2 regions of the Rhizobium sp. M10 genome follow, and region 2 is predicted to be linked to the other one. Evidence: riboswitches for the same ligand, from Rfam matches in the RefSeq annotation. Region 2 holds a riboswitch; the other holds the start of a gene.

Region 1 (14,468 bases), on a different contig from region 2:
CGTGGCCACGGCATTGGTCTCCTGCCTTCGACCTATTGCGACGAGCAGATCCGAGGAGGCGCGCTCATCCGCCTGCTACCGGACTGGTCGTCGCCGGAAATCTTCGTGCACGCCGTCTATCCCACGCGCCGCTTCCTGCCCCTGCGCCTGCAGGTCTTCCTCGACGCGCTGAAGGCATGGAAAAGTCCTTTGTGGCTGCCGTTGCATTGAGGGGTGCCATCACCGAAAATTGAAGCGGCCCGCGCGGCGGCGCGTTCGGCGGCGGCCAAGCTGTGCTAGAGTCGCCCGGCGTGGGAATGTCGCGGGGATCTGCCGATGCTGACGTCACTTGCGGTGCTCATGGGTCTTTCCGGTGTCGTGCCGACGGCGCAGGCTGCGGCAAACGAGGTCGACGTGACGCTGGTGCTTGCCGTCGACACCTCGCGGTCGATGGATTTCGAAGAGATCGGCATCCAGCGCGACGGTTATGTCGAGGCGCTGAAACACAAGGAATTCATCGATGCGGTGAAGGGCGGGCTCACCGGCCGCATCGCCATCAGCTATTTTGAATGGGCGGGCTATGTCGTCCAGGGTTCGGTGATCGACTGGCAGGTGATCGCGACGGAGCAGGATGCGATCGCCTTTGCCGACAAGGTCGACGCCCGGCCGATCGGCACGCAGCGGCGCACCTCGATCTCCACCGCGATCGCCCAGGGCGTCAGCATGATCATCTCCAGCCCCTTCCGGGGCAGGCGGGAGGTGATTGATGTCTCCGGCGACGGTCCGAACAATTCCGGCAATCCCGTCACGCCCGTCCGCGACAAGGCGGTGGCATCAGGCATGGTCATCAACGGCCTCGCCCTCATGCTGCGGCCTTCCGATGCGCCCGACGGGCTCGACAAATATTATGCCGACTGCGTCATCGGCGGCCCCGGCGCCTTCGTGCTGCCGGTCCGCAAGATCGAGGACTTCGCCGTCGCCGTGCGCCGCAAGCTGGTGATGGAGATCAGCGGCTTGTCTCCGCCGGCGACGGTACAGCCGATCGCCGGCGCGGAGCCGGCAACGGACTGCTTGATCGGAGAGAAGCAGTGGCGGGATATGTTTGACCGGTAAGAGAGGCGGCAGGCGTTGCCGCCGCCTCGATGCGGAGGTTTACGCCGCGAGAGCGGCGCGCGTTTTGCCGATCATGAGCGCGGCTCGGGCCGCCTCGCGGCCCTTCTCGACGAAGTGCGCGCGGTAGATCTGCGTGTGATGCTCGGTTTCCTGGTAATTGTGCGGGGTCAGCGAAACCGACAGAACCGGAACGCCGGTATCCATGCCGGCGCGCATCAGGCCATCGACGACGGCCTGGGCGACGAATTCGTGACGGTAGATCCCGCCATCGACGACGAAGGCGGCGGCGATGACGGCGCCGTAGCGCCCGGTCGCCGCAAGATCGCGCGACAGCAGCGGCATTTCGAATGCGCCGGGAACGTCGAACACATCGATCTGCTCAGCTGGAATGAGCTGCTGGAAACCTTCGAGCGCACGGTCGACGATATCGGCGTGCCAGCCGGCTTTGACGAAGGCATAACGGGTGGGTGTCATGGTAATCTCCTTTGGCGTACAGACACGTCACCCAAGGCGATCACGAACGTTCACCGGCTGCCGGTAAGGGCAGCAGGAACGCGCGTTCTCTTTCATCCGGACTATGACCGTCGGCTCAGGCATCTCACCTGATCTGCTGACCCTTCGTTAAGAAGGCGCTCGCGGGCTCGCAATCGAAACTGCATACCGCCGGTAGGGACTTCCACCCCGCCCTGAGAACGGCGCGGACAATAGGGGCAAGGCGGCGGGCTGGCAATAGGGGAATTGGTTTGGTGGTGGGGTGGCTTCGAGGCTTCGCCCTTTCGGGCTGCGCGTCTCAGCATGAAGACGTTGGGGTATGCAAGGCTGATGAGGCTGGAAGTGGAGTGAGCACGCCTCTCCGGCCTCCCTCATCCCTGTGGCCTCAGGCTTCGCCCGAGGGATGTCACAGGGATCCAGTGCGCCCAAGTCCTTGGGCGCGAGAGACTCGCCTCCTGTCAATGGAGTCAATCACGGCGCGGACGCGCCGTGGCTGGATTCCTGTGACATCCCTCGGGTCAAAGCCCGAGGACAGGAATGACGGAGGAGAGGTGGTGCCCGCTACACACCTCAGCATGAGGAGCGTTTGGCGGGTGCCGCACCCGTCAATGAGGGCCGGCGAATAGGAGGAGGACACGCATTGTCCGATCGCCCTTGCTGCGCGTGCACTCGCGCCTACATGCTTCCATGAGCACACTCACGCCGAAACAGCATGACGCGCCGTCCCGCATGAGGCGGGGCTGGCCGTGACCATCATGGGAGGGAGGCATGCCAGAGTCTTTTGTCGTGCGCCGTGAGGCGCATATTGCGGCGCCGCCGGCTGCGGTGTTTGCGCTGATGACGGATCCGGAGAAGATTTTGCGATGGATGGGAACGGAGGCCGAGATCGAGCCGGAGCCGGGCGGGCTCTATCTCGTCAATGTCACCGGCGCCCGCTTTGCGCGAGGCTCGTTTCGCGAGGTCGTGCCGGTGCATCGGCTTGCCTACAGCTTCGGATGGGATGGCAGCGAGGCCGTGCCGCCGGGCTCCAGCCTGGTCGAGATCGACCTGATCGAGCAGCCGGATGGGACGTTGCTCCGACTCACCCATAGCGGCCTGCCGAGCGAGGAGCAGTGCGCCGGCCATGCCGAGGGCTGGGAGCATTATCTCGGGCGGCTCACCGCGGTCGCCGCCGGGCGCGATCCGGGACCGGATCCTTTTTACGGCAGGACATGAACGATTTTTCGCGGGCGCGGGGCGCTTCTCAAGCGCTTGCCGCTGCGGGAAAAACGGCCGGCGGGCACTCCGACCGGCGGTCAAAAAGCAAGGTTTTTTCACCTGCAAACATGAATGCCCGGTTCATCTCCAGTTCAATTTGGCGGCCCTAAAGTGGGTACGGCTGGATGAAATGGAGTTTTCGATGAAGGCACTATCTATCGCGGCTGCCTTGCTCGCTGGCAGCCTTTCGATCGGCTCTGCGCAGGCGATGCCGATGGGGACAATCAATGTCGAGAGCAAGGTCACAAGCGATGCCACAAAGGGCGATGCCACAAAGGGCGATGTCACGAAGGTCGACTACGCCTGCGGCCGCGGCTGGCACCTGAACCGCTGGGGCGAATGCCGCCGCAACTGGCGACGCCCGCCGCCGGTGGCTTTCTATGGTGGTCCGCCCCGCTGGGGCTGGGAGCGCCGCCACCGCGACTGGGATGGCCCGCGCTGGCGCCATGAACGCCGCTGGGATCGCGAACGCCGCTGGCGGGACGACTACTAAAAACCTCGGCATGAGGCTGACGGACGAAGGCCGGCGCGATATTTCGCCCGGCCTTTTCTTATGGAAACTGTAATTGCGCTCAGGTCAGATCCGGCTAACCAGCCAGTGCTTGCCGTCGATCAGCTCTTCGAGTTCGGCCGGATCCTTGACGCCGAACTCAAACCATTCGACGAGTTCCTTCGCCTTCAGACGGCTTTCGTCCGCCGTAAACTCGATTCCATAGCGCGCGCACCAGCGCCGCAGGATCGACGTCAGCAGCGTCATGTCATTTCCGTCCAGCGGATCTTTCGGCCAGAATGTCGTGCCCATCGCAACCCCTCAATCGCGGATGATGACCCGACATTATAGTGGAATCAAAGCAGCGCAAGTTTAAAGTGTTATTTTTCTGCTTTCCACCGGCGTGTCGGATTTTCGACACTGTTTTTGGCAAGAGCCGCCGGCGCGGAACCGTCTGCTTGCGGACGCCTCCGGGCGATGTCATCCTGAGCCATGGATCTGCCTTCCTCCCTTGCCTGGCTGGTTGACGAGGCCGCTGCCTCGCCCGGTCCCGAACGGTTCCTGGCCGAGCTCGGACGCCGGCTGCTTTGCGATGGTCTGCCGCTAGCCGGCGGCGCGCTGACGCTTTCGGTGCCGCATCCGATCATCGCGCGGCGCACCTGGCTGTGGCGGGCGGAGACCGGGGCCGTTATCGAGGCGCTCGCTTTCGCTGCGGCTCCGCCCGTCGAGGCCGGCCGCGAGTGGCTGGCCGGGCTCGGGCCGGTATGGGAGCAGCAGATCGGCCCTTCACAGGACAGCCCGGTGCTTGGCTGGGCGGGCATCGGCAATGGAGCAGGGGTGGACGCTTTCGGCGCGGCCGAGGCGGACCGTCTGCGCGAGGTGGCGCGGTTTGCCGCTGCGCCGCTTGCCGCACTCGCGGCGCGAGAGGCGCGGGCAGCCCTGCTCGAGGCCTATCTCGGCCGGCGCAGCGCGGCGCGGGTGCAGGCCGGGGCACTTGCCCGCGGCAGCGGAGAAACCATCCGCGCAGCGCTTCTCTGCGCCGACCTGCGTGACTTCACCGCACTCTCCGAGGTGACGGAGCCGCACGCCATGATCGCAACGCTCGATGCCTGGTTCGACCGCGTCGCCGGCGCCGTGCACGCCTTCGGCGGCGAGGTGCTGAAATTCATCGGCGACGGTGTGCTGGCGATCTTCCCCGTCACGCCTGCGGCGGATAAGGCTCAAGGGGACCGCGATGCCTGCGAGGCGGCGCTGCGGGCCATCGCCGCCAGCCGCGCCGGCATGGTCCATCTCGACCAGGTTCGCCAGGGGCAGGGGCTGGCGCCGCTGCCTTTCGGCGCCGCGCTGCATTTCGGCGAAATCCTGTGGGGCAATATCGGTGCGGCCGACCGGCTGGATTTCACCGCCATCGGCCCAGCCGTCAATCTCGTCAGCCGGCTCGAGGGGCTCTGCAAGCCACTCGGCCGCAGCGTGCTGATCTCCGGGGCGGTGGCGGCGAACACGACAGCGGCGCTCGTGCCGCTCGGAGAGCACGCCTTGCGTGGCATCGCCGATCCTTGCGCGGTCTTTACCCTGCCTGAGAATTGACCTCAGCGCTGATGCTGCCGAAATCCGCAGATGCGGGGTTACTCCCAGCCGCGGCTTTCTCCGCTTCGTAAAACTCCGGCAAGAATCATGATTGTGAAACTCCTCTTTTTTGGCTAAAGCCTGTGCGCACATCGAATGGGGGCAAACATGACTCGATATATGCGCAAATTTCTCTCCGTGCTGGGGGCGTCTGCAATGCTTTTCGCCGGAGTCGCTCAGGCCGAGGACAAGAAGGTCTCGATCGTCGATGATCGCAGCGTCATCGTAGATGATCGCGGCGTGACCGTCGAAGTCCCGGCGCAGCCGAAGCGCATTGCCTCGATTTCCTATTTCGCCGATGACGTCGCGCTCGCGCTCGGCATCAAGCCGGTCGCCAGCACCTATATGACGGCAGGCCGCGAGCCGAGCTTCCTGCTCGGCCTGACCGCCGGGATGAAGCAGATCGGCCAGCGCGCCAAGCCCAATCTCGAGCTTCTCTCCGAAGCCAAGCCGGATCTGATCATCGCGATCCGCCGCTATACGGTCGGCAATGCGGCGCAGCTGCAGAACATCGCGCCTTACGTCGCCTATAATATGGAGCTGCTCGAAGAGAGCTACGGCGAGACCGCCGCCCTTTCCAAGCTGCTCGGCAAGCCCGAGCGCGGCGAGCAGCTGAACGCCGATTTCCGCAAGCATCTGGCGGAATTCGCCGCCAAGGCGCCGAAGGACAAGCATCCGCGCTTCCTGATCATGTGGGGCGGCGCGACACCTTTCGCCTTCCACACGGAAAACACCTCGGCCTCGATCGTCGCTGCGATCGGCGGCGACAATGTTCCCGGCCCGAAGACCCCGGGCGGCGAGTTCGGCATCGACCTCAGCCTCGAAACCATGTTGGAGAAGGACCCGGAGGTGATCTTCGTCTACGATTCCGGCCCGGATCGCCCGCATGAAGGCAATCCGATCTGGTCGCAGCTGTCGGCGGTCAAGAACAACCGGGTCTTCTATGTCGGCGACCAGTGGGTCGAGACCAATGGCCCGATCGCCCGCGAAATCGTGCTGCGCGAGGCCGCGCACTACCTCTATCCCGACACGTTCCCGGCCGTCGACGTCAAGGCGGAAGCCGCCAAGCTGATCCCGGCCGAACTGCAGAACTAAGCCGGGGACAAGACCGGCGATGAGCCCCCGGCAATCATTCCTGGCCATCGGGCTCATCGGCATCGCGACAATGTTGGCGGTGTTGCTCGGCTTGCTGATCGGTGCCAAGACGCTGTCGGCCGAGACCGCCATCCGCGTGCTCCTGGCGCCCGATGGCAAGATCGAATCCATTCTCGTCTGGACGCTGCGGCTGCCGCGCAGCCTGACGGCGGCTGCCGGCGGCGCGGGGCTTGCCGTTTCCGGCTATGTGCTGCAGACGCTGACGCGCAATCCGCTGGCCGATCCCGGCATCACCGGCGTCACATCGGGGGCGGTCGCGCCGATCGTCTGCTGTTTCGTCTTCCTGCCCTCGATATCGCCGGCCTATTATCCCTTCATCGGCCTTGCCGGCGGGCTTGCGGCAGCCTCGGTGACATTCTGGGTGTCGCATGGCGGGCAGGGGCGGCCGCTGCAGCTTGCGCTCGGCGGCGTCAGCGTCTCGCTCTTTCTGAGTGCGATCACCACCTATGTGCTGCTTTTGACCGGGCCGCAATCGGCATCGCTGCTCTTCTGGCTTGCCGGCGGCTTCCAGGGGCGCACCTGGTTGCATCTCTTCTACATGCTGCCCTGGACGATCGCCGGCGTCGCCGGCGCCCTGCTGCTGCGGCGCGTCATCGCCATGTTCATGCTGAGCGATCATGCGGCGGCTGGCATGGGCCTGCAGCTCGGCTTCTGGAAGCCGCTCATCCTCGTTCTCGCCGTCCTTCCGGTCGCCGGTGTCGCGCCGGTCGCCGGGCCGGTCGCCTTCGTGGGGCTGGCCGCTCCCCACATCGCCCGGCTGCTCAAGCCGCGCGGCACCGGGTGGGAGATTGGGCTCAGTGCTGCTCTCGGCGCGCTGATCGTCACCGTCGCCGACGTTTTGGCGCGCAGCATCGCCATCCCGCGTGAGCTGCCGGTCGGCATCGTCACCGCGCTGCTTGGCGGCCCCGTCTTTATCTATCTCGTCCAGCGCGGGCGGCTGAGCCTTGCGGGTGAGGCACGATGAGCGCCCCGGCCTCGACATCGGCCGTTTCGCCGGGCTTCGGCATGGCCGCCGCACTGGCCATCCTGACGGTCCTGTCGCTGGCGGCGGCGATCTTTCTCGGCGTTGCCGATATTCCGATGGCCGATGTCGCGGCCGTCTTGACCGGCGGTGGCTCGGCGGAGGCGCAGCTGATCATTCTCGATATCCGGCTGCCGCGCATCGCCACCGGCATTCTGGCCGGCATCCATTTTTCGCTAGCGGGATATCTGCTGCAGACCATCACCCGCAATCCGCTCGCCGATCCGTCGCTGATGGGCGTGTCGCAAGGGGCAACGCTGTCGGTGACGATTTTCCTGCTCTTCACGGTCTATATCTTCGAGCCGGGCTCGAACACGCTTGCCGAGCTGCCGGTCGCATGGCTGCCGGCGGCGGGGCTTGCCGGCGGCCTGATCGCCGGCGGCGTCATCTATCTCCTGGCTTTTCGCCTCGGCCTCAGCGCACTGCGCATCACGCTCTGCGGCGTGGCGGTCGGGGCGGTGCTGCATGCGGTGGCGATCGGCCTCATCGCCGGTTGGGGATCGGCCCGCATCGAGATCATCCTCGAATGGCTGTCGGGCAGCCTTTACGCCCGCAGCTGGGATCACGCGCTCTTCCTGCTGCCCTTCACCATCGTCGGGCTCGCCATGTTGCCGGTCATCTACCGGCCCTTGACGCTGCTGCAGTTCGATGCATCCGTCGCCCGCTCTTTCGGCCTCGGCTATAAGAGACAGTTCTCGGTCGTGCTGATCGTATCTTCTGCACTTGCGGCGAGTGCGGTCGGCGCGGTCGGCCCTGTCGTCTTCATCGGTCTCGTCGTGCCGCACCTCGCCCGTTTCCTGGCGGGACGGAATTTCATGCTGTCGCTGGTGCTGACGATCGTGCTCGGCGCCGTCATCGTCACGCTCGGCGATCTCATCGGCCGGCTGTTGGGCCAAGCCGAGGAAATCCCGATCGGCGTGGTCACGGCCGTCTTCGGCGTGCCGCTCCTGCTCGCGCTGCTGCGCAAAACCATGTGAGGCCGAAATGCCATTGTCCTGTTCCGACCTCTCGGTGATGTACGGCCAGCGAAAGGCCCTTAACGGCTTCAGCCTCTCGCTCGAAAAGGGCGAGATCCGCGCGCTGATCGGCCCGAACGGCTCGGGCAAGAGCACGGCGCTGCATGCGCTGGCAGGGCTGATCCGGCCGGCCGGGGGCCGAGCGTCGCTCGGCGGCGTTGCCGTCGCCTCCATGTCGCGCCGCATGCTGGCGAAGAGGCTTGCCTTCCTGCCGCAGCAGCCGACCGCGCCAGATGAAATGACCGTCGCCCAGCTCGTGCGCCAGGGCCGCTATCCGCATGTCGGCCTGTTCCGCTCCTATGACAGTCGCGACGAAGACGCGATCGAATGGGCGCTCGAAAGCACCGGCCTGTCGGGGCTTGCCGACCGCAGCCTTCGGGAACTGTCCGGCGGCGAGCGGCAAAGGGCCTGGATATCGGCCGCTCTCGCCCAGGAAGCGGAGATCCTGCTGCTCGACGAGCCGACCTCCTTCCTCGATATCGGCTATCAGGTCGAGGTGCTCGACCTCGTGCATCGGCTGAGCCGGGAAAAGGGCGTGACCGTCGTCATGGCGATCCACGACATCAACCAGGCCATCGCCGTCAGCGACCGCATCTCGCTGCTCGAAAAAGGCGAGCTCAGATTCGACGGCGCCCCTGGGGAGCTCGCCGAACGCGGGCTAATCCAGGAAATCTTCCGCGTCAGAGGCCGTTTCGTCCAGGTCGCGCCCGACAGCCCGCCGCATTTCGATGTCGAGCTGATGCGGCTTCAGCGAGCCGATACGGTCTAATGCCTGTCGCCCGGAAGTGTGCAGCGGTTCCGGGACAACGACATGCGTCAAAACAAAGAGCTAAAGCGCGTCGCATGAATCATATTTGACGCGACGCGCTTTAGCGCTTCACCAGCCTGAAGACGATCTTCGTCTGGGTGTAGTAATTCAGCGCATCGGCAAAATCAGGCGTCCAGCCGTCCGCGACGAAGGGAATGAAGCCGTCATATTCGAGCTTGCGGGCGGAGACGTCGAAGCCCGCCTTTTCGAAGGCGCGGCCGTAATCGGTGATCGACCGGTCCTGGACGACGGTGTTGGTGCGGTTGGCGACGAGCTCGCGCCATTTCGGCCAGAGCGGGTTATCCGTATGGCATCCGGTGACGGCATAATAGACGCCGCCGGATTTCAGCGCCCGCCAGATGTCGGCGGCGTGGGCGTCGATATCGGGAACGAGGTAGATGACCTCATGGCTGACGGCGAGATCGAATTCTTCGCTCCAGCCGTCGAGCCTGCCGCCGACCTGATGCTGGATCGGCAGATTGCCCTTCAGCGTCTCGGCCTTGGCGATCGAGGTTTCGGCGATATCGATGCCGAGCGCCTTGCGGAAGGGGCGGATCGCATAGAGATGGCGCAGCAGGCCGCCCTGATTGCAGCCGAAATCGAGCACGCTCTTGTCGGTCAGGTCGCGCTCGAGGATGAGGTCGATCAGGTGGCGCCAGATGGGCGCATGTCCATCGGCCATCCTGTCTTCGGCGTCGGGATCGATATACCACGTGCCGATGTTTTTCTGCGCGTCCTCAGCCATCCTCTTGCCCCTCGCATCATGCCGATCACGGTGACGGTCTTAGGATGTGGGGTCATGCTTGGCTAGATCAGGAGCCGGTTTTCGAGCGCCTTCCACAGCCTCCGAATATTTTGCAAAGAAAGTTTTGCAAAGATATGTTTGCGATTGTATGCTTGAGGTATGAAACATCCGCACCCTAAACCTGCCGCAGATGCCCGCACCGTCAGCCGGGTCGTGCCCGAACCGACCGCGCTGAAGGCGCTGGCCCATCCTGTCCGGCTGCGCATGCTCGGCATGCTCCGGATCGATGGGCCTGCCACGGCGACGCAGCTGGCCGCGCGGCTCGGCCTGAACAGCGGCGCGACGAGCTACCATCTGCGCCAGCTTGCCCAATACGGCTTCATCGAGGAGGCGCCGCATGCCTCGCGGCGCGACCGCTGGTGGCGCGCCAGCCACGAGCTGACCTCGGTGCCGGCGAGCGAAGCCGAAGGGGAGGCGCTCGATCTCGACATCGCCTTCAACCAGGCCGCACTCTCGCTGCAGGTCGGCCAGATGCAGCAGGCGTTGGAGGAATATGCCGAGCTGCCGGCCGAATGGCGCAAGGCGACGGCCGCCGACGACCTCATCATCCCGATGACGGCGGCGCAGGCCGAGGCGCTGACGAAACGGCTAAGGGATATCATCCTGGACGCAATGCAGGCGGCCCCTCGGCTGGGGGAGGCGGCGTCTCAAGAAGCGGGCATGGTTCCTTTCTATGTCATGCTGCACGCCTTTCCCTATCCGGGCCGCCTTCCGCATCGCGAAGGGGAGGACGCGCCGTGAGGAGGGGCGGGCCCCTCTTGGCGCTCGCCGCCGCCGAGACATTCTCGCTCTCCGGCACGCGGCTTTCGACCATCGCCATTCCCTGGCTGGTGCTGAGCACGACGGGCAGCCCCGTGCTGACGGGGCTGACGGCGATGATGGAGATGCTGCCCTATGTCGTCGCCAAGGCGCTCGGCGGACCGCTGATCGACCGCGTCGGCGCCAAGCGCATCGCCATCATCTCAGACACCGCTTCTGTATTCGTTGTCGCTCTGGTGCCGCTTCTCGATCTCTTCGGTCTGCTCGGCATGCCGGTGCTGCTGCCGCTCGTTTTTGCGATGGGCGTGCTGCGTGCCCCTTCCGATGCGGCCAAGCAGGCAATGGTTCCAGATATCGCCACGCTCGCCAATGTGCCGCTCGAAAGGGTGACCGGCGTTGCGAGCGCCATCGAGCGGCTGGCCTCGACGGCGGGGGCGGCCGGCGCCGGCGCGTTGATCGGGCTGATCGGCCCGGGCCAGGCGCTGCTCGTCAATGCCGCCACTTTCGCCGCCGCCGCGCTGATCGTCGCCGTGGGCATACCCGGGACGCGCCGCGCGCCCGCGCCCAAAACTCCACCGGCTGAACGGGCTTCTTATCTCGACGATCTCCGTGAGGGCTGGCGCTTTCTGCGCGGCGATGCCGTGCTCGTCAGCATCGTCGCCATGGTGGCGGTTACCAATCTCTTCGACCAGGCCTATCATGCCGTGCTGCTGCCGGTCTGGACACAAGATGCCGGCCATGGCCCGGAGCTGCTCGGGGCGATGTTTGCCGCCTTCGCCGGCGCCTCGATCGCGGGTGCTGCGATTGCTGCGGCGATCGGCGAGCGCATGCCGCGCCTGACGGTCTATACCGTGGCCTTCCTCCTGACCGGCTTTCCGCGCTTTCTCGTTCCCGCGCTGGATGCGCCCATCGGCCTTGTCTTTGCGACGCTCGCCATCGCAGGATTCGCGTCGGGCTTCCTCAACCCGATCCTGTCGGCAGTCATCTTCGAGCGCATCCCCAAGCCGCTGACCGGCCGGGTCACCGCATTGAACACCGCCCTCTGCTTCGCCCTCATCCCCTTCGGCGGCCTCGTCGGCGGCGCGCTGATCAGCACGCTCGGCCTTGCCGCCGCACTGTTCCTGATGGGGATTGCCTATCTCGCGACCACGCTTGCGCCGCTGGCACTGAAGAGTTTTCGCGGGTTTGACGGGGAGATCGCCGCGCTCACTGATGCCCGAGCTCCTTGGTCATCAGGTCGATGAAGCGGCGCACCCGCGGTTCCAGCAGGCGCTTGTCGGGATAGAGTGTGACGATCTTGGCGTCGTCGGTTTCGAGCTCCGGCAGCACCTGGCGGAGGCGGCCGGCGGCGAGATCGCTGGCGACCAGAAAGTCGGGGAGCAGAGCTATGCCGAGGCCCGCGACGGCGGCGTCGCGGATCGCCTCGTCGCTGTCGAGCCTCAGGCGGCTGCGGCCTTGCGCCTTGACCCAGGCTCCGCCTTCGCCGCGAAAGCGCCAGCCTTGCCGTTGATCGCGGCTGGAAAAGACCAGGCAATCGTGGGCGGCGAGATCGTCAATGTCGCGCGGTTCACCACGGTCGGCGAGATAGGATGGCGAGGCGCAGAGCCGCGGCCTGTCGGCGGCGATCACCCGCGAGACCAGCCGGGTGTCGGATGCCGACGGCGTCGTGCCGATCCGGATCGCCAGATCGAAACCTTCTTCGACGATGTCGGTCTTGCGATCGGTGAAGTTCACTTCGACCTGGATGTCGGGCCAGGCCAGAAGATATTTTTCGACGATGGGCAGCACGACGAGCCGCCCGAAGGCATCGGGAACGGTGAACCTGAGAACACCCCGCGGCGCGGCGCTCTGACCCGCCACGCTCGCCTCCGCCTCGTCGACCGAAGCGAGGACTTCTAGACCATGTTGATAGAATACCCGGCCTTCGTCGGTCAGGCTCAGCCTTCTCGTCGTGCGGTTGAGCAGGCGCGTGCCGAGGCGGTCTTCCAGGCGGATGACGGCCTTTCCCGCTGCCGATCGGGACAGGCCCATGGCCTGGCCGCCGGCGATGAAACTTCCGGCATCGACGACGGCCATGAAGATCAGGATATCGTTGAGGTTCGTACGCGGCATGGGGCAACTCGAGCGGTTCGGGCTACGGCCTTAATTCGGTCGTGCTGCGGCCGATTCAAGGTTCGCACCATCAACGTCCGGCGCGGCAGTAAGGTCCCGAGGCTTCGTTCACGCGGCGGTGGGATGGCAGATGCGCTCTCCTGAGCCGGGTCGTCGTGCCCAGGCGACGAGGAGAGGGCTTACCGTGGAATACCCCCTCTGCCCTGCCGGGCATCTCCCCCACAAGGAGGGAGATCGGCTGGGCGCGATGGTTTTCCCCAAATAACTGCCGCATAGTTCCTTCGCTACGGAAGAAAGGGACTGATGGTCCAACCTCTTGCCAATCTCCCTCCTTGTGGGGGAGATGCCCGGCAGGGCAGAGGGGGGCTGCCACGCGGCTGTCGTAAATTCCCTCACCGCCAGCCGAGCGCCGGCGCGACGTGGGTCAGGATCGCTTCGATGACATGGGCGTTGTAGGCAACGCCGAGCTGGTTGGGGACGGTGAGCAGCAGCGTGTCGGCTTCGGCGATCGCCTCGTCTTCGGCGAGCTGCTTGATCAGCAGATCGGGCTCGGCGGCGTAGCTGCGGCCGAAGATCGCCCGGGTCTTCTCGTCGATGAAGCCGATCTTGTCGCCTTCGTCGCCGCCATAGCCGAAATAGGCGCGGTCGCGCTCATCGACCAGCGCGAAGATGCTGCGGCTGACCGAGACGCGCGGCTGGCGGGCGTGGCCGGCGGCCTTCCAGGCCTCGCGGTAAGCGCGGATCTGATCTGCCTGCTGGACGTGGAACGGCTCTCCCGTCTCGTCATCCTTCAGCGTCGAGCTCTGCAGGTTCATGCCGAGCTTTGCCGCCCAGACGGCGGTGGCGTTGGAGCTGGCGCCCCACCAGATCCGCTCGCGCAGCCCCTCCGAATGCGGCTCGAGACGCAGGAGACCGGGCGGGTTCGGAAACATCGGCCGCGGGTTCGGCTTGGCGAAACCTTCGCCGCCCAGCACTTCAAGAAAGACCTCCGCGTGGCGCCGCGCCATCTCGGCCTCGTCCTGACCTTGCTGCGGGGCATAGCCGAAATGGCGCCAGCCATCGATCACCTGCTCGGGCGAGCCGCGGCTGATGCCGAGCTGCAGCCGGCCGCCGGCGATCAGATCGGCGGCACCCGCATCCTCGGCCATATAAAGCGGGTTCTCGTAGCGCATGTCGATGACGGCCGTGCCGATCTCGATCCGGCTGGTCTTAGCACCGACGGCGGCCAGCAGCGGGAAGGGCGAGGCCAGCTGCCGGGCGAAGTGGTGTACGCGAAAATAGGCGCCGTCGGCACCGAGCTCTTCAGCGGCGACGGCAAGATCGATCGACTGCAGCAGCGCGTCGCCCGCCGAGCGCGTCTGCGATTGCGGCGAGGGCGTCCAGTGCCCGAACGAAAGGAATCCGATCTTCTTCATGCTGATACTGCACCTTGATCCGTTGTGTCTGGGGTCGACAGGTCATGGCACAGTTTCGGGTTGCATGACAATCGGAACTGGGTGCGCGCATCGGCGCTGCCATATGCCTGTTGCCGAGCCTTCCCTCGGTCTCTCTCCGGTTCATCGTCGGGGCGTCATGCCGGGTGGCGAGCCCTACGGCTCGAAGACATCGACCGACCATAATACTCGAAAGGGCTATCGTATCCACTCATGCCGGCACTATGATTAAACGGGCTCAGCGGAGCAAGCTCCACCATCTTGCGTTCACGCCGGAGGTGCGAACTGTTCCGCCGGCAAACACCCGGTCGCGGGTCAGGCGTGAGACCTGCGACCGGGGCAACGCAGCTTCCTAAAGCGCCGCGGCGAAGGCCATCTTTCCGTTGTTCAGGAAACACGTCT
Region 2 (14,468 bases):
CAGGCGCCGAGGGTCAAGCCTCGGGATCACCACTGCAAATCCAGCCGCTCCAGTCCGTGGAAATGGTAGACGTCCTTGACCACGGGCGTCTTCGCCAGCCGGAGGTCGGCAAGCCGCTCGAACAGGATCGGCAGCACGACGTTGAGCTCCAGCCGCGCCAGCGGCGCGCCGATGCAGAAATGGATGCCGGCGCCGAAGGAGAGGTTGGGCGCCTCGCTGCGGTCGGGCCGGAAGGCGAGGGGATCGGTGAATTTCGCCGGGTCGAGATTGGCGGCGGCGAGGATGAGGCTGACCTTGTCGCCGCGCTTGAACGAGACGCCGTCGATTTCAGCGGGTTCGAGCGCCCAGCGCTGGAAGATGTGAACGGGCGCGCAGATGCGTAGCGTCTCCTCGACCGTGCGTTCCGTCGTCGCCTCGTCGCGGAAGAGCGTCGCCGGATCCGCGCCGCTGTCGAGGATGGTGCGCACGGAATTGCCGATCTGGTGCACGGTCGCCTCATGGCCGGCGTTGAGCAGCACGATCGTCGTCGAGATCAGCTCTTCCTCAGTGAGATACTGGCCCTTGTGCTCGGTATGGATCATGTGGGTGAGCAGGTCGTCGCGCGGCTCGGCGCGGCGCTCGGCGATGACGGTCCTGACATAGTCGGAAAATTCCTTCGCCGCCCGCTCGGCCTCGTCTTCCTGGGCGCGCGTGCGGCCGAACATGTACATGCGGACATAGGCGTGCGACCAGGCGAGCAGCTGCGGCCCCATCTCCTCGGGAATGCCGATCATGCGGGCGATCATCGTCACCGGGATGATATCGGCAAAGGCCGAGAGCAATTCGACCTCGCGCTTGTCGGCGAAGCCGTCGATCAGCCGATTGGCGAGTTCGGCAAGCTCCGGCTTCATCTTCTCGACATGGCGGGAGACGAAGGCGCGGTTGACGAGGGTGCGCAGCCGCGTGTGCTCCGGCGGTTCGAGTTCGAGCAGGGAATACCGTTCGGACAGATCGAACCTTTCAAGATGCGGCATCGGCTCGGCAAGGCCGAGCTGCTCGCGGCTGGCGATATGCAGGATCTGCCGGCCGAAGCGGCGGTCGCGCAACAGCCCGTTCACATGGTCGTAACCGGTGAAGAACCACTGTTTCTGCTCGGTCCAGTAGAAGGTCGGACAATGGGCGTGAAGCGCGGCATAGACGGCATTCGGATTGCCATAGAAGGCCGGGTCGCGGGCATCCAGCGAGACATGGCGCAGGGCAGGGTCGATCGAGAGAAAGGGCGGTATCGTCATGCCCCGAGGCTTAGCGGATTTGCCGGGCCTCGAAAAGATGCGGATGAGGAGAGCCGGCCGCAAACAAGACATGCCCGATCGGAGGCGCCGACGACTTTAAGATCTTTGGCTAAACCTGGGGATTGATTCTATTTTCACGCTGCGGCTAATGCATGTCGCCCGGAAGTGTGAAGCGGTGCCGGGAGAACGACATGCATAAAAACAAAGAGCTAAAGCGTGTCGCATGAATCAAATTTGATGCGACGCGCTTTAGCCGGCCCGCGACAGCGTGCCCATGCGTCGCAGCGCCTCGACCTGATCATCGACCGTCGGCACGAGTTCGCCGGCTGTCGGGCTCGGCGTGACCGGCGCCGGGGCCGCCGCTTCCGCTTCGCCGAAGGTGACCGTGCAGTTGCGGCCGGCGGCTTTGGCGGCATAGAGCGCCCGGTCGGCGGCCGAAATCAGCTTGTCGATATTGGCTTCGATCGACGCGGCGAGCGCAATGCCGATGCTGACGGTGACCGGAACGATCGCTTCGCCGGTGCTGACGGGAAGGCGGCAGAATTCGGTGCGGATCGCTTCGGCGATCGCCTCGGCTTCCATCTGGTCCGAGACGGCGGCAAAGGCGGCGAACTCCTCGCCGCCCATGCGGCCGAAGATGTGGTTTGGAATATACTGCCGCGCCATGCGCGCGAAGGCGGTGAGCACGGCGTCGCCGGCCTGATGGCCGAAGCGGTCGTTGACGCGCTTGAAATGATCCAGGTCGAACAGGATCACCGCGACCTGCCGCTGCTCGCTGTGGGCTCTTTCCTGGATGGCCTCGAAATAGCCGAGCAGGCCGCGGCGGTTGAGCACGCCCGTGAGTGAATCGGTCAGGGTCATTGCCCGCAGATGCCGTTCGGAGCGTTCCATGACCAGCCGGCAGGTAAGCGCAAAGGCGATCGTGAGCAGGAAGGCGCTTGCCATCGCCGAGACGCCGCCGAGATTGGTCGCGTCGATATCGCTGGGCAGCGTTACCGCCATCGTCAGCGCCGAGCCGAAGCACAGGCAGCCCTGAATGACGAACACGCCCATCAGCTTGGTGCGGGTGCGCTCGCGGCGCATGTCGCCGGCGGCGACCGCCATGGCGAGGGCCGTGGCGCCGGTCGCCGAAGCGAGATTGTAGAGCACGACGCGGTTCGAATAATCGGTGTTGACCCAGGGCAGAAACACCCCGGCCAGCCAGATCGCCGGCGGCAGCAGCGCCCACCATTCGATCTTCTTGCGGTCGAGCGCGAGAAAACCCGCCACCCAGGCGCTTTGGCCGAGCAGCGCGATGGCATTGCCGATCTCGACGGACACCAGGCTGGGGACTTGGCCACGCAGCGCGATCATCGCAAAGCCGATGCCGGTCAGAAGAAAGCCGAGGCCCCAATAGAGGTAGGCTTCGTTCTTGACGTTGTGGCGCCAGGCGACGAAAAGCACCAGAGCGAGCGTCATGGCCTCCGAACACCAGATGGCGAGACCTGTAGCGATATTGAACACGGCAGCAAACCCCTTGCCCGTCGACCTTGTCTGTTGGCCGCATCCTTGCTGAGGAAGCTCGCCACTTCCTTAATGCTGTTGCGGTGCGGCATGATTTTCGGCCGGTATCTGGCGGTAGGCTTTCCGTTGGGTAAACGTATGTGAGCGCTGCCGGATGGAGTAAGCTTTCCTTCATCCTGTCACGGAGAAAAGCCGGGGGAGACGCCGCCGGGGGCTCGCGGTCATCAGCCATTTACGAGAAAGAGGCTGCCGGCGCCGAAGCTCCATGCATGTCGCCCGGAAGTGTGCAGCGGTTCCGGGATGACGACATGCATCAAAGAGGAGCTGAAGCCGCCGTGCCCCGCCTTCTTAACGTTATCCTCATGCGTGTCTTGAAGAGGAGGGCCGGGACACTCTATGTAGGGATATGGCATTTTCTTTGATTCCCGGCGGCCGCCGGCATGACGTTGACAAAGGACGCACATGAGAAACCCAGTTGATACCGCAATGGCCCTCGTGCCGATGGTCGTGGAACAGACCAACCGCGGTGAACGCTCCTACGACATCTATTCCCGCCTGTTGAAGGAACGCATCATCTTCCTGACCGGCGCCGTCGAGGATCACATGGCGACGCTCGTCTGCGCCCAGCTGCTCTTCCTCGAGGCCGAAAACCCGAAGAAGGAAATCGCCCTCTACATCAATTCGCCCGGTGGCGTCGTCACCGCCGGCATGGCGATCTACGATACGATGCAGTTCATCAAACCGGCGGTTTCGACGCTTTGCATCGGCCAGGCCGCGTCCATGGGCTCGCTGCTGCTGGCCGCCGGCCACAAGGACATGCGCTTCGCCACGCCGAACTCCCGCATCATGGTGCACCAGCCCTCGGGCGGCTTCCAGGGCCAGGCCTCGGATATCGAGCGCCACGCCCGCGACATCCTCAAGATGAAGCGCCGCCTCAACGAAGTCTACGTCAAGCACACCGGCCGCACCTACGAGGAAGTTGAAAAGACCCTCGATCGTGACCATTTCATGGATGCGGACGAGGCCCAGGGCTGGGGCGTGATCGACAAGGTTCTGACGTCGCGCCTCGAGATGGAAGGCGAGCAGGCCTAGTAATTAATTGGGATGGTGTTTTTGCCGCCACAGTTCTATCTCATTTGTGATCGAACAAGGGCTTTCATCCGGCGGCGAAGACACTAATAGTAACTATTAATGCTATGTTGAATTTTTGTGACATAGCATTTGGCATTCGAAGGGGATTCGTTGCCGCCGGAACCTGGACATGGTTGACTGGAACCGGTTCGTAGCCCCTGAAGCCCTTCTCGGCAAAGGCTCCGGAAACGGAGTGCCGCCAGGAGCTGATAGAGTGGACCGCGATTTCGCCTTGAAATGCGGCGTGCTGGAAGGAAAATGATATGAGCAAGGTCAGCGGCAGCAACGGCGGCGACTCCAAGAACACCCTCTATTGTTCGTTCTGCGGAAAGAGCCAGCACGAAGTCCGGAAACTGATTGCCGGACCGACCGTCTTCATCTGCGATGAATGCGTCGAATTGTGCATGGACATCATCCGTGAGGAAAACAAGTCCTCGATGGTCAAGTCCCGCGACGGCGTTCCGACGCCCCAGGACATCATCAAGGTCCTCGACGAATATGTCATCGGCCAGCGGCAGGCGAAGAAGATCCTGTCGGTCGCCGTTCACAACCATTACAAGCGCCTGGCGCACGCCTCCAAGAACGGCGAAGTCGAACTGGCGAAGTCGAACATCATGCTCGTCGGCCCGACCGGCTGCGGCAAGACCTATCTTGCCCAGACGCTCGCCCGCATCATCGACGTTCCTTTCACCATGGCCGATGCGACGACGCTGACGGAAGCCGGCTATGTCGGCGAGGACGTCGAAAACATCATCCTGAAGCTCCTGCAGGCGGCCGACTACAATGTCGAACGCGCCCAGCGCGGCATCGTCTACATCGACGAAGTCGACAAGATTTCGCGCAAGTCCGACAATCCGTCGATCACCCGTGACGTCTCGGGCGAGGGCGTGCAGCAGGCGCTCTTGAAGATCATGGAAGGCACGGTCGCTTCCGTTCCGCCGCAGGGCGGCCGCAAGCACCCGCAGCAGGAATTCCTGCAGGTCGACACGACGAACATCCTGTTCATCTGCGGCGGCGCCTTCGCCGGCCTCGACAAGATCATCTCCGCCCGCGGCGAGAAGACCTCGATCGGCTTCGGCGCGACCGTCAAGGCCCAGGACGACCGCCGCGTCGGCGAAGTCCTGCGCGAACTCGAGCCGGAAGATCTGGTCAAATTCGGCCTCATCCCCGAATTCATCGGCCGTCTGCCGGTTCTGGCGACGCTCGAGGATCTCGATGAAGACGCGCTGATCCAGATCCTGTCCGAGCCGAAGAACGCGCTGATCAAGCAGTACCAGCGCCTGTTCGAGATGGAAGATGTCGAACTGACCTTCCACGAAGACGCCCTGCGCGAAATCGCCCGCAAGGCGATCGTGCGCAAGACCGGCGCCCGCGGCCTCCGCTCGATCATGGAGAAGATCCTGCTCGACACGATGTTCGAACTGCCGACGCTGGAAGGCGTGCGCGAGGTCGTCATCTCGGAGGAAGTGGTGCGCGGTTCGGCCCGTCCGCTTTATATCTATGCCGACCGTCAGGAAGAAAAGGCCAACGCTTCGGCGTGACCTTGCGCTTTCGCACCATTATTTTGGGGGCTTGCCATCAGCAGGCCCCTTTCTATTTGAAAAATCATCCGAGGCGCTGTTAGTATTTGCCGGTGGGACCGGAATTGCCTTTGCCGATGTTGCGCAGGGGTGATGCTTGGCAATGATGGGATGATCTCGTAAGCCTGTTGCTGGCGTTGTATTTAGCCTGGCCGGAAATGGTAAGCGCCGGTCCAGCCACGCGCTTCATAGTGTTGGCGTTCCGTTGTAACAAAGCTGTCACATCCGGGGAACGCGGGCGTTAGCGTGGCTTGAAAAGCGTAGTCAGAACCTCCACTTGTAGAGCCAAGTGAGAGCCGGCCGGTCCCAAGCGGCCGTGCAGAGAGCCCGGTAACGGGACGATGGAAAGGACAAAAAAATGACGAAGAAAACGTCTGTAGCGAGCAGCACTGCCTACCCTGTTCTGCCTTTGCGCGACATCGTGGTTTTCCCGCATATGATCGTGCCGCTGTTCGTCGGACGGGAAAAGTCGATCCGTGCGCTCGAAGAGGTCATGGGGTCGGACAAGCAGATCATGCTGGTGACGCAGATCAACGCCAGCGACGATGATCCGGATCCTTCGGCAATTCACAATGTCGGCACGGTCGCCAATGTGCTGCAGCTGCTCAAGCTGCCCGACGGCACTGTCAAGGTTCTGGTCGAAGGCCGCGCCCGCGCCGAGATCGACACCTATACCAGCCGCGAAGATTTCTATGAGGCGCTCGGCCATGTGCTCGAGGAGCCGCATGACGATCCGGTCGAGCTGGAAGCATTGTCGCGCTCGGTCGTTTCCGAATTCGAAAGCTATGTGAAGCTCAACAAGAAGATTTCGCCCGAAGTGGTCGGCGCCGCCAGCCAGATCGACGACTATTCCAAGCTCGCCGATACGGTCGCCTCGCACCTGTCGATCAAGATCACCGAGAAGCAGGAGATGCTGGAGACGACCAGCGTCAAGCAGCGCCTGGAAAAGGCCCTCGGCTTCATGGAAGGCGAGATCTCGGTGCTGCAGGTCGAGAAGCGCATCCGCTCGCGCGTCAAGCGCCAGATGGAGAAGACCCAGCGCGAATACTACCTGAATGAGCAGATGAAGGCGATCCAGAAGGAACTCGGCGACGGCGAGGAAGGCCGCGACGAGATGAGCGAACTGGAAGAGCGCATCTCCAAGACCAAGCTGTCCAAGGAGGCCCGTGAAAAGGCCGATGCGGAGCTGAAGAAGCTGCGCCAGATGAGCCCGATGTCGGCCGAAGCCACCGTCGTGCGCAACTATCTGGACTGGCTGCTCGGTATCCCGTGGGGCAAGAAGTCGAAGATCAAGGCCGATCTCAACAATGCCGAAAAGATCCTCGAAGCCGATCACTTCGGTCTCGACAAGGTCAAGGAACGCATTGTCGAATATCTGGCCGTGCAGGCCCGCGCCACCAAGATCAAGGGCCCGATCCTGTGCCTCGTCGGTCCTCCCGGCGTCGGCAAGACCTCGCTCGCCCAGTCGATCGCCAAGGCGACCGGCCGTGAGTATGTCCGCATGGCGCTCGGCGGCGTTCGCGACGAAGCCGAAATCCGCGGTCACCGCCGCACCTATATCGGCTCGATGCCCGGCAAGGTCATCCAGTCGATGAAGAAGGCGAAGAAGTCCAATCCGCTCTTCCTGCTCGACGAGATCGACAAGATGGGCATGGACTTCCGCGGCGATCCGTCCTCGGCCTTGCTCGAAGTGCTCGATCCGGCGCAAAACTCGACCTTCATGGACCACTATCTGGAAGTCGAATACGATCTGTCCGACGTAATGTTCATCACCACGGCGAATACGCTGAACATTCCTGCGCCGCTGATGGACCGCATGGAAATCATCCGTATCGCCGGCTACACCGAGGATGAAAAGCGCGAGATCGCCAAGCGGCACCTGCTGCCGAAGGCCATCAAGGAACATGCGCTGCAGCCCGAGGAATTCTCGGTCAGCGACGATGCCCTGATGGCGATCAGCCAGCAGTACACCCGCGAAGCCGGTGTCCGCAGCTTCGAACGCGAATTGATGAAGCTCGCCCGCAAGGCGGTCACCGAGATCATCAAGGGCAAGACGAAGTCCGTTCACGTGACGGCCGCCAACATCGCCGATTACCTGGGCGTCCCGCGCTTCCGCCACGGCGAAGCCGAGGGCGAGGATCAGGTCGGCGTCGTCACCGGTCTGGCCTGGACGGAAGTCGGCGGCGAGCTGCTGACGATCGAAGGCGTGATGATGCCGGGCAAGGGCCGCATGACGGTCACCGGCAATCTGAAGGACGTCATGAAGGAATCGATTTCGGCAGCGGCCTCCTATGTCCGCTCGCGCGCCGTCGATTTCGGCATCGAACCGCCGATGTTCGAAAAGAACGACATCCACGTGCACGTGCCGGAAGGCGCAACGCCGAAGGATGGCCCGTCGGCCGGTGTCGCCATGGCGACCGCCATCGTCTCGATCATGACCGGCATACCGGTGAACAAGCATGTGGCCATGACCGGTGAAATCACCCTTCGCGGCCGTGTGCTGCCGATCGGCGGTCTCAAGGAAAAGCTGCTCGCAGCGCTTCGCGGCGGCATCAAGAAGGTGCTGATTCCGGAAGAAAACGCCAAGGACCTGGCGGAGATTCCTGACAACGTGAAGAACAACATGGAGATCATCCCGGTCTCCCGCATGGGCGAGGTGATCAAGCACGCGCTGATCCGCCGGCCCGAGCCGATCGAGTGGGATGGCACGGTGGAAACGCCTGTGATCACATCGGTCGAAGGCCTTGATGAGACGGGCGCAACCATAGCGCATTGAGTGGCGCTTGCCACATTTATGCCCATTTGGCGCAAAAGACGCAAAAAGGCTGGCGGAAACGCCAGCCTTTTTTGTGAAAACGTCATGTAGACGCTTGCTTTTCCTTGATTTGCAGGGCTTCTGGGTTCCCGGCGGGCCTGATGAAACCTATTCTGCGCCTAGCTTACATTTGAGTCGTTTCATACCATTTAGAAAGGGGTGGAAACATGAACAAGAATGAACTCGTGTCCGCAGTGGCCGAAAAGGCAGGACTGACGAAGTCTGACGCGGCTTCCGCTGTCGACGCGGTTTTCGACGTTGTCCAGGCTGAACTCAAGAACAAGGGCGACATCCGCCTCGCAGGGTTCGGCAGCTTCACCGTTTCTCATCGTGCAGCATCGAAGGGCCGCAACCCGTCCACCGGCGCTGAAGTCGACATTCCGGCTCGCAACGTGCCGAAGTTCACGCCCGGCAAGGGCCTGAAGGACGCCGTCAACGGCTGATTGAAGATTATCCGCCAGCCGTAAACGAGACCGGCTGTGCAGGGTTTTTGAGAGGGGTTCGGCTTTGCCGAGCCCCTTTTTGTTCTGGCCGCTTGCCGCATGCGGCACTTTGTTTTACCACGGACCTGTTCTCAGGGCGGGGTGAAACTCCCCACCGGCGGTAAGGGCTGCGGCCCGAGCCCGCGAGCGCTTTCCCAAGCTGTCGCGCGGGAAGGGTCAGCAGATCCGGTGCGATTCCGGAGCCGACGGTATAGTCCGGATGAAAGAGAATGAGCATGGCCGCGTGCGGGCAGGGGACTGCCGGCGTCAGCGTGTCGTCGCCTCATGCGTCCTGATTTATGTTGGTCCCTATTCTGGATAATAGACATGAATCAGAATTCCCTTGCAGTCTCGCAATCCCGCGCCCTTGCCGGCGCAACCTTCATGGTGCTTGGAGGCGCGGCCTTTTCGCTCCTCAACGTCGTCACCCAGTGGCTGACCATGAAGCTCGCCTTTCCCCCGGCCTCGGCGGTCTTCTGGCAATATGCCTTCGCCTTCCTTTTCTCCTTGCCCTTCCTGCGAAAGGCAGGCCTTTCGGCTATGCGCACCAGCTATCCCCGGCGGCATGTCGTGCGCGTGGTCTTTGCCGCGCTCGGCGGCGCGGCCTGGGTTTCCGGTCTTGCTTCGGTGCCGATCTGGCAGGCGATTGCGCTTGTCATGACCTCGCCCTTCTTCATCATCCTCGGCGCCCGCCTGTTCCTTGGCGAACGCGTCGGTCCCGCCCGCTGGATGGCGACCGCGGCCGGCTTTGCCGGCGCGATGATCATCCTGCAGCCATGGTCCGACAGCTTCACCTGGGCAACATTGCTGCCGGTGCTCTCGGCGCTGCTCTGGGGCGCCTCGTCGCTGATCACCAAGAGCCTGACCGGCATTGAGAAGCCGGAGACGATCACCCTCTGGCTGCTAGTGCTGCTGACGCCGATCAACGGCGGGCTGGCGCTTGCGGCGGGCCTCGCCGTGCCGACGGGTGCGACGCTAGCTCTCTTCCTTCTGGCGGGTCTCCTGACGGTCGTGGCGCAATATCTGCTGACCCTTGCCTATGCCAGCGCCGACGCTGCCTATGTGCAGCCGTTCGACGGTCTGAAGCTGCCGCTCAACGTGCTCGCCGGTTGGCTGTTCTTCGGTTATGCGCCGGCCGGTTATCTCTGGCTGGGAGCCGGACTCATCCTTGCCGCATCGCTCTTCATCATGCGCAACGAGATGCGCCGGGAGAGGCGAGCGGCCTCCGTGTGAAATGTCGCGGACTGTCATGTCTCTGTCATGGCAGTCCCGCAGAAAACCCATGTTTCGACTATTCGACACATGGGGGATTTCATGACGATTTCATCGCGCCAGGCAGCGCTTGCTGCCGTGCTTCTCGCATCCGTTGCCTTTCCGGCCGCCGCCGAGCCGGTCTTCAACCGCATCGCCTCTTTCCCGGTCGCTCAGAACCTGCCTGATGACAAGGACAAGCTGTCGCCGACATCGGCCGAAATCATCACCGCGACCGACGATGGCAATACGCTGATCTACAGCGACAGCCCGCTCGGCGCGATCGGCTTCATCGACATCAGCGACGCCAAGGCGCCGAAATTAGGCGGCGCGCTGATGATGGGCGGCGAGCCGACATCGGTCACCTCGAGCGCCGGCAAGGCGCTCGTGGCCGTCAACACCTCCGAGAGCAAGGCGAAGCCCTCGGGCCGCCTGGCGATCGTCGACGTGGCGACGAAGAAGATCGAAAACAGCTGCGATCTCGGCGGCCAGCCGGATTCGATCGCCCTCAACAAGGACAAGACGCTCGGCACTATTGCGATCGAAAACGAGCGCGACGAAGACGTCAATGACGGCAAGATCCCGCAGATGCCGGCCGGCGACCTCGTCGTCTTCCAGGTCAAGAACGGCACTGTTGATTGCGGCAGCATCAAGCATGTGACTCTGACCGGTCTCGCCGGCGTTGCCCCTGAGGATCCGGAACCGGAATTCGTCGCCTTCAACGGGCTGAACGAGATTGCCCTGACGCTGCAGGAAAACAACGAGATCGTCATCATCGACGCCAATACGGCTGAAGTGAAGACGCATTTCTCCGCCGGCAGCGTCGATCTCACCGGCATCGACACCAAGCGGGACGGCGCCCTGAAATTCACCGGCGAATCCAAGGGCGTGCTGCGCGAGCCCGATGCCGTGAAGTGGCTGGACGACAACCGCCTCGTCGTTGCCAATGAAGGCGATTACCAGGGCGGCTCGCGCGGTTTCACCATCTTCGACAAGACGGGCAAGCTTCTCTACGAATCGGGTGCATCCTTCGAACGCGCCGTCGCCCATATCGGTCACTATCCGGAAAGCCGTTCGGGATCGAAGGGCGTCGAGCCGGAAGGCCTCGAAGCTGCCAAGTTCGGCGACGACCAATATTTCTTCCTGCTCGCCGAGCGCGCCTCGGTCGTCGGCGTCTATAAGGATACCGGCGCCGACCCCGAACTCATCCAGCTGCTGCCGTCCGGCATTTCGCCGGAGGGTGGGGTCGCTATTCCCCAGCGCAATCTCTTTGCCACCGCCAACGAGCTCGACCTCGGCAAGGACGGCGGCACGCGCTCGCATGTGATGATCTACGAGCGCTCGGAAGGCGAGAAAGCCTATCCGAAGATCGTCTCCGCCGACAAGGACGGCAATCCGATCGGCTTCGCAGCCCTTTCGGGTCTCGCTGCCGTTCCCGGCAAGCCGGGCATGCTCTATGCCGTCAGCGATAGCGTTCTCGGCTCGCAGCCGACGATCTACACGATCGATGCCAGCAAGAAGCCAGCCGTCATCACCGATGCGCTCGTCGTCAAGCGTGACGGCGCCCCGGCCCAGAAGCTCGACATCGAAGGCATCGCGGTCGCCGCCGACGGCTCCTTCTGGCTCGCCTCGGAAGGTTACAGCGAGCGTCTCGTCCCGCACGCCCTCTACAACGTCAATGCCAAGGGCGACATCAAGGCCGAGATCGCCCTGCCGAAGGAGCTCGCCGCCAATGAAATCCGCTTCGGTTTCGAAGGGGTGACCATGATCGGCAGCGGTGACGATGCCACGCTCTGGATGGCGGTCCAGCGCGAGTGGGGCGACGACGAGAAAGGCTTCGTCAAGCTCGTCTCCTACAATCCGAAGAAGAAGGAATGGGGCGCGGTGCGCTATCCGCTCGACAAGACGGAAAGCGGCTGGGTCGGCCTGTCGGAAATTTCGGCTCAGGGCGACAGCGTCTACATCATCGAGCGCGACAACCTCGTCGGCGATGCCGCCAAGCTGAAGAAGCTCTACAAGGTAGCGATCTCGGAACTGAAGCCCGCCAAGCTCGGCGGCGAACTGCCCGTCGTCAAGAAGACCGAAGCCCACGATTTTCTCGGCGAACTCAAGACGGCGACCAACGGCTACGTGCTCGACAAGCTCGAAGGCTTCACCTTCGATGCATCGGGCAAACCCTATGCCGTCACAGACAACGACGGCGTCAGCGACTCCTCCGGCGAGACGCTGTTCTTCCCGGTTGATCTCAGCGCCACGAACTGAGGCGTCATAGAGGGATACAGGGAGAGGCCGGGCGAAAGCCCGGCCTCTGTCGTTGAATCCAAGACCCTCCCCAACCCCTCCCCACAAAGGGGAGGGGCTAAGATGCCGCACCGCTTCACGTAACTTTATCGTACGAATTCGTCGAACGGTAACAGCCAGCAAGACCTCTGCTTTTGGTCGTTGCCGGACAACACGGCTTAGTCCCCCCCTTGTGGGGAGGGGTTGGGGAGGGGTAAAGCGGCAGCCCGCAACGTTACAATGAGCGACGCTCCAACCCTACCAGCGCTGATGCACATGCGGCGCGATCAGCCGCGCGTAGATCTCGCGCGTCGCCGCCATGACATCGGCCGAAAGCGGCGCGAGATCGGCGGCCGCGGCATTGGCCTTGGCCTGTTCGCCATTGCGGGCGCCGGGGATGACGACGGTGACGGCGTCGCTCATCAGGATCCAGCGCAGCGCAAAGGCGGCCATCGTCGCGCCGGCGGGCACCAGCTTGCGCACCTCTTCCACCGCCTGCAGGCCGACCTCGAAGGGCACGCCGGCAAAGGTCTCGCCGACATCGAAGGCTTCGCCATGGCGGTTGAAATTGCGGTGGTCGTCGCTGGCAAAATGCGTCTCGCGGGTGATCTTGCCGGAGAGCAGGCCGCTTGCCAGCGGCACGCGGGCGATGATCGCCACGTTCCTGCGGCGGGCTTCGGCAAAGAACAGGTGGTCGGGGCGCTGGCGGAAGATGTTGTAGATGATCTGGATGCTGACGACGCCGGGATATTCAATCGCCTTCAGCCCGTCCTCGACCTTCTCGACGCTGACACCGTACCCCTTGATCTTGCCGGCCCTCTGCAATGCGTCGAGACCGTCGAAGACCTCGGGCTGGTAAAACACCTCGCGCGGCGGGCAGTGCAGTTGCACGAGATCGAGGCTGTCGACGGCAAGGTTTTTCAGGCTGCGGTCGATGAAGCCTTCGAGATTGGCCTTGCTGTAGCCTTCGGCGACATGCGGATTGAGGCGGCGGCCCGCCTTGGTGGCGACCATTGGGCGCTCGCCGCCACGCGTCTTCAGCACGTCGGCAATGATTTTTTCCGAGCGGCCGTCGCCATAGACGTCGGCCGTATCGATGAAGGTCATGCCGGCATCGAGCGCGGCATTCAGCGCCGCGCGCCCGTCCGCCTCGCTGATATCGCCCCATGAGCCGCCGATCTGCCAGGCGCCGAAGCCGACATTGGTGACGGTGAAGGGCATGCGGCCGAAAGCATGATGTTTCATGAGAAATTCTCCCAATGCATGTTGCCCGGAAGTGTGCAGCGGTTCCGGGATAACGACATGCGTAAAAACAAAGAACTAAAGCGTGTCGCATGAACCAAGTTCAATGCGACGCGCTTTAGGTGATGAAAGATATTGGCCTATCAGCAGGGCGACTATGCGGCAATTGCCGATCCGGCCTTGATCGCTCGCCTCGATGAAATATCGTCAGGTTACAAGGCTTCAACCGCAATGGAATAGAAAAGGAACGATCATGGAGATCAAACCCGCCGGCTCTCGCCCCTCGATGAAACCGCCGGCCGACTATTTCACCGGCGCCGTTCGCCAGGATCCGCTGATCGAGCCGCCGGCGCCGGCCCGGGTGCGGGCAACCTCCGTCACCTTCGAACCCGGCGCCCGCACGGCCTGGCACACGCATCCGCTCGGCCAGACGCTGATCGTCACCTCGGGCAAGGGCCTTGCCCAGAGCTGGGGCGATGACATCCGCGAGATTCGCGCCGGCGACACCGTCTGGTTCGCGCCGGGCGAAAAACATTGGCATGGTGCTGCCCCGGACACGGCGATGACACACATCGCCATACACGAGGCGCTGGACGGCAAGCATGTCGACTGGATGGAAAAGGTCACTGACACGCAATATTCCGGTGCGGTGTCGGCCGGTTAGAGCCGCTTCAGGCAGTAGGAAAAATGCGCATGTGATTCGACGGTCAGGAACTCGAATTGCCAGCCGTAATCCTTGCAGAACTTGGTGACCGCCTCGACGACGCCATAGACGATCGGTTTGACGGTATTGCCGGTGCAGAAATCATGCCCGGCAATGCGCCCCGTCCGCTTCACCTTCTTTTCGCACAGCAGCAGTTCCTGCCAGGTGAGCTCGAAGGAATGGTCGGTATCGATATAGGCCCAGTCGAGG

Evidence for each region. Region 2 has a riboswitch for FMN ahead of CO671_RS14355 (DMT family transporter). Riboswitches for the same ligand answer to the same signal wherever they lie in the genome.
Region 1: linked by a shared signal. The riboswitch ahead of CO671_RS26365 (6,7-dimethyl-8-ribityllumazine synthase) and the one ahead of CO671_RS14355 (DMT family transporter) in region 2 are both predicted to bind FMN.

What each region holds. Positions count from the first base shown of each region.
Region 1 is NZ_NWTA01000022.1:74,140-88,607, forward strand. It holds gene CO671_RS26355 (LysR family transcriptional regulator) at 1-210, shown strand, start outside; gene CO671_RS26360 (DUF1194 domain-containing protein) at 316-1,092, shown strand; gene CO671_RS26365 (6,7-dimethyl-8-ribityllumazine synthase) at 1,132-1,566, opposite strand; FMN riboswitch at 1,647-1,790, opposite strand; gene CO671_RS26370 (SRPBCC family protein) at 2,353-2,799, shown strand; gene CO671_RS26375 (hypothetical protein) at 2,984-3,334, shown strand; gene CO671_RS26380 (hypothetical protein) at 3,419-3,643, opposite strand; gene CO671_RS26385 (adenylate/guanylate cyclase domain-containing protein) at 3,824-4,918, shown strand; gene CO671_RS26390 (ABC transporter substrate-binding protein) at 5,066-6,052, shown strand; gene CO671_RS26395 (iron ABC transporter permease) at 6,072-7,076, shown strand; gene CO671_RS26400 (iron ABC transporter permease) at 7,118-8,110, shown strand; gene CO671_RS26405 (ABC transporter ATP-binding protein) at 8,118-8,918, shown strand; gene CO671_RS26410 (class I SAM-dependent methyltransferase) at 9,019-9,702, opposite strand; gene CO671_RS26415 (helix-turn-helix domain-containing protein) at 9,862-10,503, shown strand; gene CO671_RS26420 (MFS transporter) at 10,500-11,765, shown strand; gene CO671_RS26425 (LysR family transcriptional regulator) at 11,728-12,633, opposite strand; gene CO671_RS26435 (LLM class flavin-dependent oxidoreductase) at 13,026-14,048, opposite strand; gene CO671_RS26440 (DNA helicase) at 14,419-14,468, opposite strand, start outside.
Region 2 is NZ_NWTA01000007.1:223,268-237,735, forward strand. It holds gene CO671_RS14325 (cytochrome P450) at 27-1,271, opposite strand; gene CO671_RS14330 (GGDEF domain-containing protein) at 1,521-2,774, opposite strand; gene clpP (ATP-dependent Clp endopeptidase proteolytic subunit ClpP) at 3,237-3,866, shown strand; gene clpX (ATP-dependent Clp protease ATP-binding subunit ClpX) at 4,169-5,446, shown strand; gene lon (endopeptidase La) at 5,844-8,261, shown strand; gene hupB (DNA-binding protein HupB) at 8,468-8,743, shown strand; FMN riboswitch at 8,867-9,018, shown strand; gene CO671_RS14355 (DMT family transporter) at 9,110-10,015, shown strand; gene CO671_RS14360 (esterase-like activity of phytase family protein) at 10,097-12,295, shown strand; gene CO671_RS14365 (aldo/keto reductase) at 12,572-13,558, opposite strand; gene CO671_RS14370 (cupin domain-containing protein) at 13,809-14,219, shown strand; gene CO671_RS14375 (class I SAM-dependent methyltransferase) at 14,216-14,468, opposite strand, start outside.